Linked DNA regions of Phenylobacterium zucineum HLK1. The protein of the gene in region 2 interacts with the protein of the main gene of each other region in a pairwise test. Links are inferred from orthologs where the notes say so. Each region holds a gene or a part of one and is shown on either strand. Other genes may lie near its edges.

Region 1 (3,816 bases), 1.6 Mb from region 2 along the record:
GCGCAAGGCCGGGGTCAGGCGGCGATGCTCGAAATCCAGTCCCGCAGCGTCGCGACGACCGGCTCGGAGGGCGCATAGCCGCGGGTGACAACGCCGAAGGCGCCTTCGGCGTTCGGGCCGGCCACGAGGGTCGGGAACCCGGTGACGCCCGCCCGCTGCGAGATGGCGTAGTCGCGCCAGGTCTCCATCTTGGCGTCCTCGGCGTCCCACTGCGCCAGGAAGCGCTCGCGGTCCACGCCCAGCTCGGCGGCCAGATCGGCCAGGGTCTCGGCGGACGTGACGTCCCGGTTCTCGGCGTAGAAGGCCCGTTGCAGGCGGCCGAGATAGCCCGCGGCCAGCTCTTCGCCCTCGCGCCGGACGACCACCACGGCCCGGGCCGCCGGGTCCGTGTCGTAGAGGAAGCCCTCGCGGTCCAGAACCGCCTCGTCGAACGGCAGGCCGGTGGCCTCGTGGACGTGGCGCCAATGGCCGGTCACCTGGGCCTTCGCCTCGTCGGTCATCGGCGTGTCCGTGCCGGGCCGCAGCCCGCCCATCACCACCCGGATCGGCAAGGCGCGGCCGAAGGCGCGGTGGATGTCCTCGATGACGGGCGAGAAGCCGTAGCACCAGGAGCACATTGGATCGGCGAAGTAGATGAGGTGCGGCGCGTTCATGGCGACCTCCCGTTCGCAAGTCTTGCAGCGAACGGCGGCCAGGTCACGCGAGTTTCATCGCCGGCCCCAAGGGCCGGGAATTGTCGAACCATGCCTGCGGGAACCTCCGGCGCGGTTCGTACGCTGAAGGTTCACCACAGGGACGGAGTACATGGTGCAATACGCGGTGACGCTAAAGGACGGAGACTGGACCGTCTTCGGCGAAGGAGAGCCCCTCGCGCGGGGGCTCACGCGGTCGGCCGCGATCCAGATGGCCAAGGACCTGGCCTTCGAGGCCGAGGAGCGCGGCGAGACCGTCGAGCTCCTGATCCAGGGCTATTACGGCGAGATGTCCCGCAAGGTGACCGGCGTCGCCGACGACTAGCGGCGGCCCTGGGCCTTCATTTCGCGCTTAGCGCGCGCCTCGGCCTTGGCAGCGGCCTTGCGAGCCTTCCGCTCGTCGCGCTTCAGCTGGAGCTGGAACTCCTCGTCGTTCTCGCGAGCGAGACGGGCCTCTTCCTCGGCCTTCTCCTTGGCGAGACGGGCGGCTTCCTTCTCGGCCGCGCGCTTGGCGCGCACCTCGGCCAGTTCCCGCGCCTTGCGCTGCTCGCGGGTCTCGAACACCTCGCCCTCGGCCCGGACGGTGGGCTTGGGCTTGAACTTTTCCAGAAGGGCCTTCCGGGCCTCGGCCTGCGCGGCCAAGCGCTCGGAGAAGTCCGGAAGCTTGGACTCTCTCATGCTACCTTGAATCTAGGAATGGGCTGTGCCGGGGGTAACCCCCCGGCGGCGAAGTCGTTGCGGCTCAGCCGACGATTTCGTCCTCGGTGAAGAACTGCGCGATCTCGATCTTCGCGTTCTCCAGGCTGTCCGAGCCGTGCACCGAATTCTCGCCGACGCTCTCGGCGTACAGCTTGCGGATCGTGCCGTCGGCGGCCTGGGCCGGGTTCGTCGCGCCCATGACTTCGCGGTAGCGGGCCACGGCGTTCTCGCCCTCCAGCACCTGCACCACGACGGGGGCCGAGGTCATGAACTCCACCAGCTCGCCGAAGAACGGGCGCTCCTTGTGGACCTCGTAGAACTTCTCGGCCTGGGCGCGGCTCATGCGGATGCGTTTCTGGGCGACGATGCGCAGGCCGGCGTCCTCGATCACCGCGTTGACCTTGCCGGTCAGGTTCCGCCGCGTGGCGTCCGGCTTGATGATCGAGAAGGTGCGTTCGGTCATGGGTCTTCTTGTTCTTGTGCGTCAGGGAGGGATCGCGGTCGGCCCGCGAGGTGGCGCGCTCTATAGCGGCAAGGCCCCGCCTCGCCAAGGGCGCTGCGATGCAACAATCGCTGACGAAGCCGCCGCGGTCTGCTATGGGCGGCCCCGGTCAGGCGGCGGCGCGGCGAATTTCATCCTGACCTTCCCTTCATTCGCGAGACCGGCGACGCGCGGGTCCGCGTCCGCTCGCCCATTTCCGTTCCGTTCCCGTTTCCGCTGATGCTGCAGATCAACGACCTCGTCTTCGACGCCTGGGGCCGCCGGTTCTTCGACCAGGCCTCGGTCACCTTGCCCAAGGACGCCAAGGTGGGCCTCGTCGGCCGCAACGGCGTCGGCAAGTCCACCCTGTTCCGCCTGATCCTCGGGGAGTTCACGCCCGGGTCCGGCGAGATCGGCCTGCCGCGGGCGGCGCGGATCGGCTCGGTCGACCAGGAGCACCCCGCCACGCCGGTCCCCCTGCTGGAGACGGTGCTCGCGGCAGACGTCGAGCGCGCCAGCCTGCTGGAGCGGCTGGAGACGGCCACGCCCGAGGAGATGGGCGAGATCTACAACCGCCTGATCGCCATCGACGCCGACCGGGCGCCGTCGCGCGCCGCCGAGATCCTGTCGGGCCTGGGGTTTTCGGAGCCCGATCTGGCGCGCCCCATGGCCGAGTTCTCGGGCGGTTGGCGGATGCGCGTGGCCCTCGCCGCGGCCCTGTTCGCCCAGCCCGACCTGCTGCTGCTGGACGAACCGACCAACTACCTCGACCTGGAGGGCGCCCTCTGGCTCGAGGCGCGGCTCAAGAAGTATCCCCATACCGCCATCGTGATCAGCCACGACCGCGAGCTGCTGAACAACTCGGTGGACCACATCCTCCACCTGAAGGACGGCAAGCTCGAGCTCTACGCCGGCGGCTACGACAGCTTCGAGCGCCAACTGACCGAGAAGCTGCGCCTGCAGGAGGCTGCGCGCGTCAAGATCGAGGCCAAGCGCGCGCACATGCAGTCCTTCGTGGACCGCTTCCGCGCCAAGGCCTCGAAGGCCCGCCAGGCCCAGTCGCGCCTGAAGGCCATCGCCAAGCTGCCGCCGGTTTCGGCCGTGGTCGAGGAGCACGTCGCCCCGTTCCTGCTGCCGTCCCCGGAACGTCCCCTGCCCCCGCCGCTGCTGCGGCTGGAGGAGGCCGCGGTCGGCTACGGCGGCCCGCCGATCCTGAAGAAGCTCGACCTGCGGCTCGACCTCGACGACCGCATCGGCCTCCTGGGGGTCAACGGCGCGGGCAAGTCCACCTTCGCCAAGCTGGTGGCGGGCGCCCTTCAGCCCGAGGCGGGCCGGCTGCTGCGCTCCCAGCGGCTCAAGGTCGGCTGGTTCCACCAGCACCAGATCGAGGCCATGGATGCGGACGACACCCCGCTGGAGATCATCCGCCGGGCCATGCCGGACGCCACCGAGGCGAAGCGCCGCTCGGTGATCGCCCAGTTCGGCTTCAGCCACGAGAAGGTCGAGACCAAGGTCGGCAGCCTGTCCGGCGGCGAGCGCGCGCGCCTGCTGCTGAACCTGGTGGCCATGGAAGCGCCGCACCTGCTGATCCTGGACGAGCCCACCAACCACCTCGACATCGACAGCCGCCGCGCGCTGCTGGAGGCGCTGAACGACTACGAGGGCGCGGTCATCCTGATCACCCACGACCGCTCACTCATGGAGCTGGTCGCCGACAGGCTGTGGCTCGCCGCCGACGGCACGATCCAGCCCTTCGACGGCGACATGGAGGACTACGCCCGCTTCGTGCTGGACCGGGCCCGGATCGCCGCCCGCGCTCCGACCCAGGTGAAGGCCGAGGCGCCGCCGCCTCCCCCGCCGCCGCCGGCCGCGAAGTCCAAGGTTCCCACGGGCCCTGCCCGCCGCCGCGCCGAGGCCGCAGAGGCCGCCCTGGGCAAGGCCACC
Region 2 (7,532 bases):
CGACTGCGACATCGACCCCGAGCTGCCGGCGCACGTGCTGGGCGACGAGACCCGCGTGCGGCAGATCATCCTGAACCTGCTCTCCAACGCGCTGAAGTTCACCGAGGCGGGCCGCGTCGCCCTGGCGCTCCGCCGGGCGCCGCACGCCGACGGCGAGGGCGGCGTGGAGATCCTGGTCAGCGACACCGGCCCCGGCATGACCGCCGAACAGGTGGCCCGCCTGTTCCGCCCCTACAGCCAGGCCGAGGCCTCGACGGCGCGGCGGTTCGGCGGCACCGGGCTGGGCCTGTCCATCTGCCACCGGCTGTCCACGATGATGGGCGGCGAGATCGGCGTCGAGAGCGAGCCGGGCCGCGGCTCGACCTTCCGCGTGTGGCTGCCGCTGCCGGCGGCGGAGGGCGGGCCGGTGGAGGTGTCCGAGGCTCCGGAGGTCGCGCTGCCGCCGCTGCGCGTGCTGGTGACCGACGACAACCCGATCAACCTGGCGGTCGCCCGCGCGCTGCTGGAAGCCGCCGGCGCGGCGGTGGAGACCGCGGTCCACGGCGCCGACGCCCTGGAGCGCCTGCAGGTGGATCTCTTCGACCTCGTGCTGATGGACGTGCACATGCCGGTGATGGACGGCCTCGAGGCCGTTCGGCGGATCCGCGCCGGGACGGCGGGGCCGCAGGACATCCCGGTGATCGCGCTGACCGCCGACGGCGCGCCGGGCGAGGAGGAGCGGCTGAAGGCCCTGGGCTTCGACGCCCTGCAGGGCAAGCCGGTGCAGCCCGCCGAGCTGTTCGCGGCGATCGAGCGGGTGATGGCCGCCCGCCACCAGCCCCGCGACGTCGCCTGAGGCGGTCCTAGTCGGCCGCCACGACCTCCAGGCTCGGCACCGTCGGCTTCAGGCGCCCGCCCACGCGGATCGGCTCGATGCGGCGGGCGAGGCCGGTCCTGGCGTCGGTTTCGACGAACACGCCGCAGACGGTGGCCGGCCCCTCGGCGGGCTTGTAGCGGCCGCCCGAGATCTTGGTGGTGAACCGCCGCAGCGGCTCCTCCTTCTGGTTGCCGATCACGCTGTCGTAGTCGGCGCAGGCGCCGGCGTCGGTCTGATAGGCGGTGCCGCCCGGCAGGATCTGGGCGTCGGCGGTCGGCACGTGGGTGTGGGTGCCCACCACGAGGCTGGCCCGCCCGTCGCAGAAATGGCCCATGGCCATCTTCTCGGAGCTGACCTCGGCGTGCATGTCGACGACCACGGCGTCGGCGACGGCGCCCAGCGGGCAGGCTTCCAGCTCGCGGTCCACGGCGGCGAAGGGGTCGTCCAGCGGGTCCATGTAGACGCGGCCCAGCAGGTTCACGACCAGGATGCGCTGGCCCGAGGGCGTGTCGAACAGCTGCGCGCCGCGCCCTGGCGCCTGGGCCATGGGCGGGTAGTTGAGCGGGCGGATCAGCCGGGGCTCGCGGACGATGTAGGTCAGCGCCTCCTTCTGATCCCAGGAGTGGTTGCCGAGCGTCAGGCAGTCGGCGCCGGCGTCGAACAGCTCGTTCGCCGTGGCCTCGGTGATGCCGAAGCCGGCGGCGGCGTTCTCGGCGTTGACGATGACGAAGTCGAGCTGGAGCTGGCGCTTCAGGCTGGGCAGGTGCGAGGCCAGTCCTTCGCGGCCCGACCGCCCCACCACGTCTCCGAAGAAGGCGAATCTCATCGGGTGTCTCTAGCGACGGAGATGAAATCCGTCTCGGTCAGAATGGCGTCGAGCCTCTGGTCGTGCGGCTCCATCGGGATCTCGTCCAGCTCCTGCCCGGCGAACGCCAGGCCCAGGACGAAAACCGGCTTGGTGGCGCGAAGGTTCGACAGCGTCCGGTCGTAGTGGCCGGCGCCCTGGCCCAGGCGCCCGCCCCGGCGGTCGAAGGCGAGCAGCGGGCAGACCACCAGGTCCGGCTCCACCGTGTCGGCCCAGGCGGGCGGGGCGGGGATGCCGAGGGCGTCCAGCTGCAGCGGCGTGCGGCTGTCCCACAGGCGGAACTCCAGCGGCTGGTCCCGGGCGATCGCGGTGGGCAGCGCGGGCTCGGCCCCGGTGTCCAGCAGGCGGGCCAGGAGAGGGCCGGGGTCGATCTCCGAGCCCAGCGGCCGGTACACCGCGAAGCTGTCGAAGGGCGGCAGCGCCTCCAGCGGCAGGCGGGCGGCGGCTTGCTCGCCCGCGTCCCGCCGCTCGGCCGCGAGCGTCCGCCGCCGGCTTCGCAGGCGCTTGCGCAGGGCGGTCTTGTCGAGGTTCGTCTCCACCCCCGCTCTATAGCGGAAAGCCGCCCGGCAGCGGAAAAGAAGGTGGCGGCGCCGCGTGAGCCGTGAAGGTCCGTAAATCCCCTCGACCTGGCGTACCAGGTGGGCGCCGTATACCCGAGACCACGGCCCCGGGCAGGGACAGCTCCCTTCGAGTGAATTAAGGTCGCTGGGATATGTCGCCTTCGACGCGAGCCGCAGCAGGACCCGCCGGAGAGGGAAGGTAGTGCGCCCGCCCCCCGGCCTCAAGCGCGGCCGGTGCGCGCGGGCGCGGAATTTCGCTTGGGGGCCGCCGGCCGCATCACTAAGTCTGCCGCTGTGACCGAAACGCTCGCCTCCGCCGCCGCCTCGCCGTCCCTGGCCCGCCTGGCCAACGACCTGACGCGCGACCTGATGCGGCCGAACCCGCGGATTTACTGGCTGGACCTCGTCGCCACCGCGGCCGTCACCTGGCTCAGCCTCTGGATCGCCGCGACGGCGAGCCCGCCGTGGGCCCTGGCGGCCGCCGCCGTCTGCGTCCTGGCGCTCTACCGCGGCGTCAGCTTCATCCACGAGCTGACGCACCAGCGGCGCGACGAACTGCCGGGCTTCCACTTCGGCTGGAACCTGCTGATCGGCGTGCCCTTCCTGACCCCCTCGCTGCTGTACGAGGGCGTGCACATGCTGCACCACGCCAAGGACCGCTACGGCACGACGCGCGATCCCGAGTACATGCCGCTGGCGCGCCTGCCGCTCTCCAGCCTCCTGGGCTTCGTGCTGATCGCCCTCCTCGCGCCGGTGGGCGTGATCCTGCGGTTCGCCGTGCTGGCGCCGGTCTCGTTCCTGGTCCCGGCGCTGCGCCGCTGGGTGATCGCCAAGACCTCGGCCATGACCATCAACACCGCCTTTTCCCGCGAGGACCTCGACCGGGCCGGCAGGGCGCCGTGGCTGGCCCAGGAGATCGCCTGCTGGCTGTGGAGCTGGACGGTGATCGGCCTGACCGCCGCGGGCGTCATTCCGCTCCGGGCGATCCTGACCGCGGTGGCGGTCTACGCCGTCTTCGCCCTGGTGAACCAGCTCCGCACGGCGGTGGCGCACTACTGGGAGAACGACGGCTCGAAGATGAGCTTCGAGGGCCAGTTCCTGGACAGCGTCAACGTGCCGCCGCCCGCGCTGCTGCCGTTCCTCTGGGCGCCCGTGGGCCTGCGCTACCACGCCCTGCACCACCTGCTGCCCCGGATGCCCTACCACAACCTCGGCAAGGCCCATCGGCGGCTTGTGGCCGAGGTCCCGGCGACCAGCCCCTACCGTCGCGTGGAGGAGGCCGAGCTGGTCCCGGCCCTGGCCAAGCTGGCCCGGAAGGCGCGCCGGGCCTAGGCGGCCTCGTCGCTCGCCAGCTTCTCGATGCGGCGGGCCGCGGTCTCCAGCGCGGCGACGGCGCGGGTCTCCAGCCGCGAGCGGTCGGCCTGCAGCTTGCCGACCTCGACCTGCAGCGCGGCGAGACGGTTCCTGGCGTCGGCCAGTTCGTCCGCCAGCAGCAGGGCGCCCATCAGGAACAGGCGGGTGTCGCCCAGCTGGCCCATGTCGGCGGAGACATGGCGGACCTGCTGGTCGAACATGCGGCCCAGCTCCTGCAGGTGGTGCTCCTGGCCGTCCTCGCAGCCGACCGCATAGGGACGGCCGTTCACCTCGATGCTCACCTGGGCCATGGCTATCGATCTCCCGCGGCCTGACCGTTCAGGGCGGCCTTGATCTCTTCGATGGCGCGACCGAGCGCCTCGGACGCCTGGGCGCCCGCCTCCTCCAGCTCGCGTTCGCGAGCCTTGGCGCGGTCGAGCTCGGCGGCGAGGTTGGCGCGGTCCTGGTCGAACAGGCCGCCGGCCTCGGCCCCCGCCTGCCGCAGTTTCTCCGCCAGCCGCTGCTCCAACACGTGGACGGCGCGCTCCAACCGCTTGGCCGCCAGATCCAGTGCGCTCTCGCCCGGGTTCATGCGTGACTCCCCAAAGGCTTACGAGCCTCTTCTAAAGCGCGTCGTCTCCAATGTGAATCGGCCCTTTTCTTGACCCCCGCGCCCCTACGTGCGAGGGCGCGCCCGCAGCCCCCGCCGTTAACGACTCGCAAGGACCCATGCCCGCGCCGCTCAACACCATGGCCGACGCCATCCGCGTACTCTCGATGGACGCCGTCGAGCAGGCCAACTCCGGCCACCCCGGCATGCCGATGGGCATGGCCGACGTCGCCGCGGTGCTCTGGACGAAGTTCCTGAAGTACGACGCCGCCCGCCCCGACTGGGCCGACCGCGACCGCTTCGTGCTGTCGGCCGGCCACGGCTCGATGCTGCTCTACAGCCTGCTGCACCTGTCGGGCGTGAAGGCGGTCACCCTCGACAGCCTGCGGAACTTCCGCCAGCTCGGCTCGAACACTCCGGGCCACCCCGAGTACGGCCACACGCCCGGCGTCGAGACCACCACCGGCCCGCTGGGCCAGGGCCTGGCCACCGCCGTCGGCATGGCGATGGCCGAGCGGCACCTGGCCGCCCGCTTCGGCGGCGACCTGGTCGATCACCGCACCTGGGTGCTGGCCGGCGACGGCTGCCTGATGGAGGGCGTGAGCCACGAGGCCATCAGCCTGGCCGGCCGGCTTAAGCTCGCCAAGCTGACGGTGCTCTGGGACGACAACGACATCACCATCGACGGCCACGTGGGCCTGTCCGACGCCACCGATCAGCTGGCCCGCTTCAAGGCGGCCGGCTGGGCCGTGAAGCGCATCGACGGCCACGACTTCGGCCAGATCCGCCGCGCGCTGGCCTGGGCGACCAGGCAGGACCGCCCCAGCCTGATCGCCTGCAAGACGATCATCGGCAAGGGCTCGCCCACCTTCGCCGGCACCCACGACGTGCACGGCAAGGCCCTGGGCAAGGACGAGGTCGTCAAGACCCGCGAGAACCTCGGCTGGCCGCACGAACCCTTCGTGGTGCCGGACGAGATCGCGCGCGCCTGGCGTTCGGCCGGCCGCCGCGGCGCCAAGGTCCGCAAGGCCTGGGAGGCGCGCCTCGCCGCCTCGACCCTGCGCGGCGAGTTCGAGCGGGCCATGGCGGGCGAGCTGCCCAAGACCGCCTTCGCCGCCCTCGACCAGTTCATCGCCGACGCCGAGGCCAAGGCGCCGGCCGCCGCCACCCGCCAGCACTCCGGCGCGGTGCTGGAGAAGATCTTCGGCGAAATCCCCGAACTGGTGGGCGGCTCGGCCGACCTGACCGGCTCGAACAACACCTTCGTCAAGAACACCCCGATCCTGGACGCGCCCGACTACGCCGGCCGCTACGTGAACTATGGCGTGCGCGAGTTCGGCATGGCCGCCGCCATGAACGGCCTGGCCCTGCACGGGGGCGTCATCCCCTACGGCGGGACGTTCCTGGTCTTCACCGACTACAGCCGCCCGGCGATCCGACTGGCCGCACTGATGGGCATCCGGGTGATCCACGTCGGCACCCACGATTCCATCGGCCTCGGCGAGGATGGCCCGACCCACCAGCCGGTCGAGCACCTGGCGTCCCTGCGCGCCATGCCGAACGTCAACGTGTTCCGCCCCGCCGACGCGGTGGAGACCGCCGAGTGCTGGAAGCTGGCCCTGGACGCCAAGGCGACGCCCTCGGTGCTGGCCCTGTCGCGCCAGAAGACCGCCGCCGTCCGCACCCAGCCGATCGGCGAGAACCTGTCGGCGCGCGGGGCCTACCAGCTCGCCGCCGCCACCAAGCCGGCGCTGGTGACGATCTTCGCCAGCGGCACGGAAGTGCCCGTGGCGCTCGCGGCCCGGGACCTGCTGGAGGCCGAAGGGATCGGCGCCCGCGTCGTCTCGGTCCCCTGCTTCGAGCTCTTCGAGGCCCAGCCCCGGGACTACCAGGAGACCCTGATCGGCGAGACCGACGTGCGGGTGGCGGTCGAGGCCGGCGTGCGCATGGGCTGGGACCGCTTCATCGGCTCGGACGGGGTGTTCGTGGGCATGGAAGGCTTCGGCGCCAGCGCTCCGGACAAGGCGCTCTACAAGCACTTCGGCATCACGGCCGAGGCCGTGGCGGCGGCGGCCAAGGCGAAGCTGTAGGACGATGCGTCTCGGCACGCCGCTCTCGCCGACCGCGGTCCGGGTGATGCTGCTGGGCTCGGGCGAGCTCGGCAAGGAGGTGGCCATCGAGCTGCAGCGGCTGGGCTGCGAGGTGATCGCCGTCGACCGCTACGCCGACGCGCCGGCGATGCAGGTGGCCCATCGCAGCCACGTGGTGACGATGACCGACCCCGCGGCCCTGCGGCGCGTGATCGAGGCCGAGCGGCCGCACCTGGTGGTCCCCGAGATCGAGGCGATCGCCACCGACGAGCTGGTCCGCATCGAGGCCGAGGGGCTGGCGAGCGTCATCCCCACCGCCCGCGCCGCCCAGCTGACCATGAACCGCGAGGGCATCCGCCGGCTGGCCGCCGAGGAGCTGGGGCTGCCCACCAGCGCCTACGCCTTCGCAGGTTCCGAGGCCGAGCTGGCCAGGGCCGCGGCCGAGGTGACCGGCTTTCCCTGCTTCGTGAAGCCGGTGATGAGCTCGTCCGGCAAGGGCCAGTCCTATGTGGAGAGGCCCGAGGAGATCGCGGGCGCCTGGCGCTACGCCCTTGAGGGCGGCCGGGTGGAGCAGCCGCGGGTGATCGTCGAGGGCCGCGTGGACTTCGACTTCGAGATCACCCAGCTCACCGTCCGCAGCCTGCGGGAGGGCAAGGTCGAGACCAGCTTCTGCGCCCCGATCGGCCACCGGCAGGTCAAGGGCGACTACGTCGAAAGCTGGCAGCCGCAGCCGATGTCCGAGACGGCGCTGGCCCGGGCCCGCGAGATCTCGGCGGCCGTCACCGAGGCCCTGGGCGGACTGGGGATCTTCGGCGTGGAGCTGTTCGTGAAGGGCGACGAGGTCTGGTTCTCCGAGGTCTCGCCGCGGCCGCACGATACGGGCCTCGTCACCCTGGCCGCCCAGCATTTCAGCGAGTTCGCCCTGCACGCGCGGGCGATCCTGGGGCTGCCCACCGACGTCTCCCTGCGCGAGCCGGGCGCCAGCGCCGTCATCTACGGCGGCATGGAGGCCAAGGGGATCGCCTTCGAGGGCGTCGCCGAGGCCCTGGCCGTGCCCCACGCCGACCTTCGCCTGTTCGGCAAGCCCGAGGCCTATGAGCGCCGCCGAATGGGCGTGGCGCTGGCGAGGGGCGGCGACGTGGACGAGGCCCGCGCCCGGGCCCGCGAGGCGGCCGGCAAGGTCCGTCCCATCAAAGGT

What was found.
Region 1: the proteins of PHZ_RS17655 (region 2) and ndk interact in binary tests that used the Escherichia coli proteins (3 or more experiments, as listed by UniProt). The link is inferred for Phenylobacterium zucineum HLK1 from one-to-one orthologs.

What each region holds. Positions count from the first base shown.
Region 1 is NC_011144.1:2,036,425-2,040,240, forward strand. The notes cover bases 145-3,142. They hold ndk (nucleoside-diphosphate kinase), read right to left. Parts: upstream 1,855-3,142; coding sequence 1,435-1,854; downstream 145-1,434. Other genes in these bases: PHZ_RS10020 (DsbA family protein), read right to left, coding at 145-653; PHZ_RS10025 (DUF2188 domain-containing protein), read left to right, coding at 805-1,017; PHZ_RS10030 (DUF6481 family protein), read right to left, coding at 1,014-1,370; PHZ_RS10040 (ABC-F family ATP-binding cassette domain-containing protein), read left to right, coding at 2,113-3,142. Outside these bases: more of PHZ_RS10020, read right to left, coding at 15-144; more of PHZ_RS10040, read left to right, coding at 3,143-3,816. UniProt on the Escherichia coli protein: Major role in the synthesis of nucleoside triphosphates other than ATP. The ATP gamma phosphate is transferred to the NDP beta phosphate via a ping-pong mechanism, using a phosphorylated active-site intermediate.
Region 2 is NC_011144.1:3,613,968-3,621,499, forward strand. Bases 470-3,426 are described here. They hold PHZ_RS17655 (5-formyltetrahydrofolate cyclo-ligase), read right to left. Parts: upstream 2,261-3,426; coding sequence 1,679-2,260; downstream 470-1,678. Other genes in these bases: PHZ_RS17645 (ATP-binding protein), read left to right, coding at 470-835; PHZ_RS17650 (TIGR00282 family metallophosphoesterase), read right to left, coding at 843-1,682; PHZ_RS17660 (fatty acid desaturase family protein), read left to right, coding at 2,576-3,426. Outside these bases: more of PHZ_RS17645, read left to right, coding at 1-469; more of PHZ_RS17660, read left to right, coding at 3,427-3,613; PHZ_RS17665 (cell division protein ZapA), read right to left, coding at 3,610-3,945; PHZ_RS17670 (DUF4164 family protein), read right to left, coding at 3,948-4,226; tkt (transketolase), read left to right, coding at 4,364-6,334; purT (formate-dependent phosphoribosylglycinamide formyltransferase), read left to right, coding at 6,339-7,532. UniProt on the Escherichia coli protein: Involved in the removal of 5-formyltetrahydrofolate.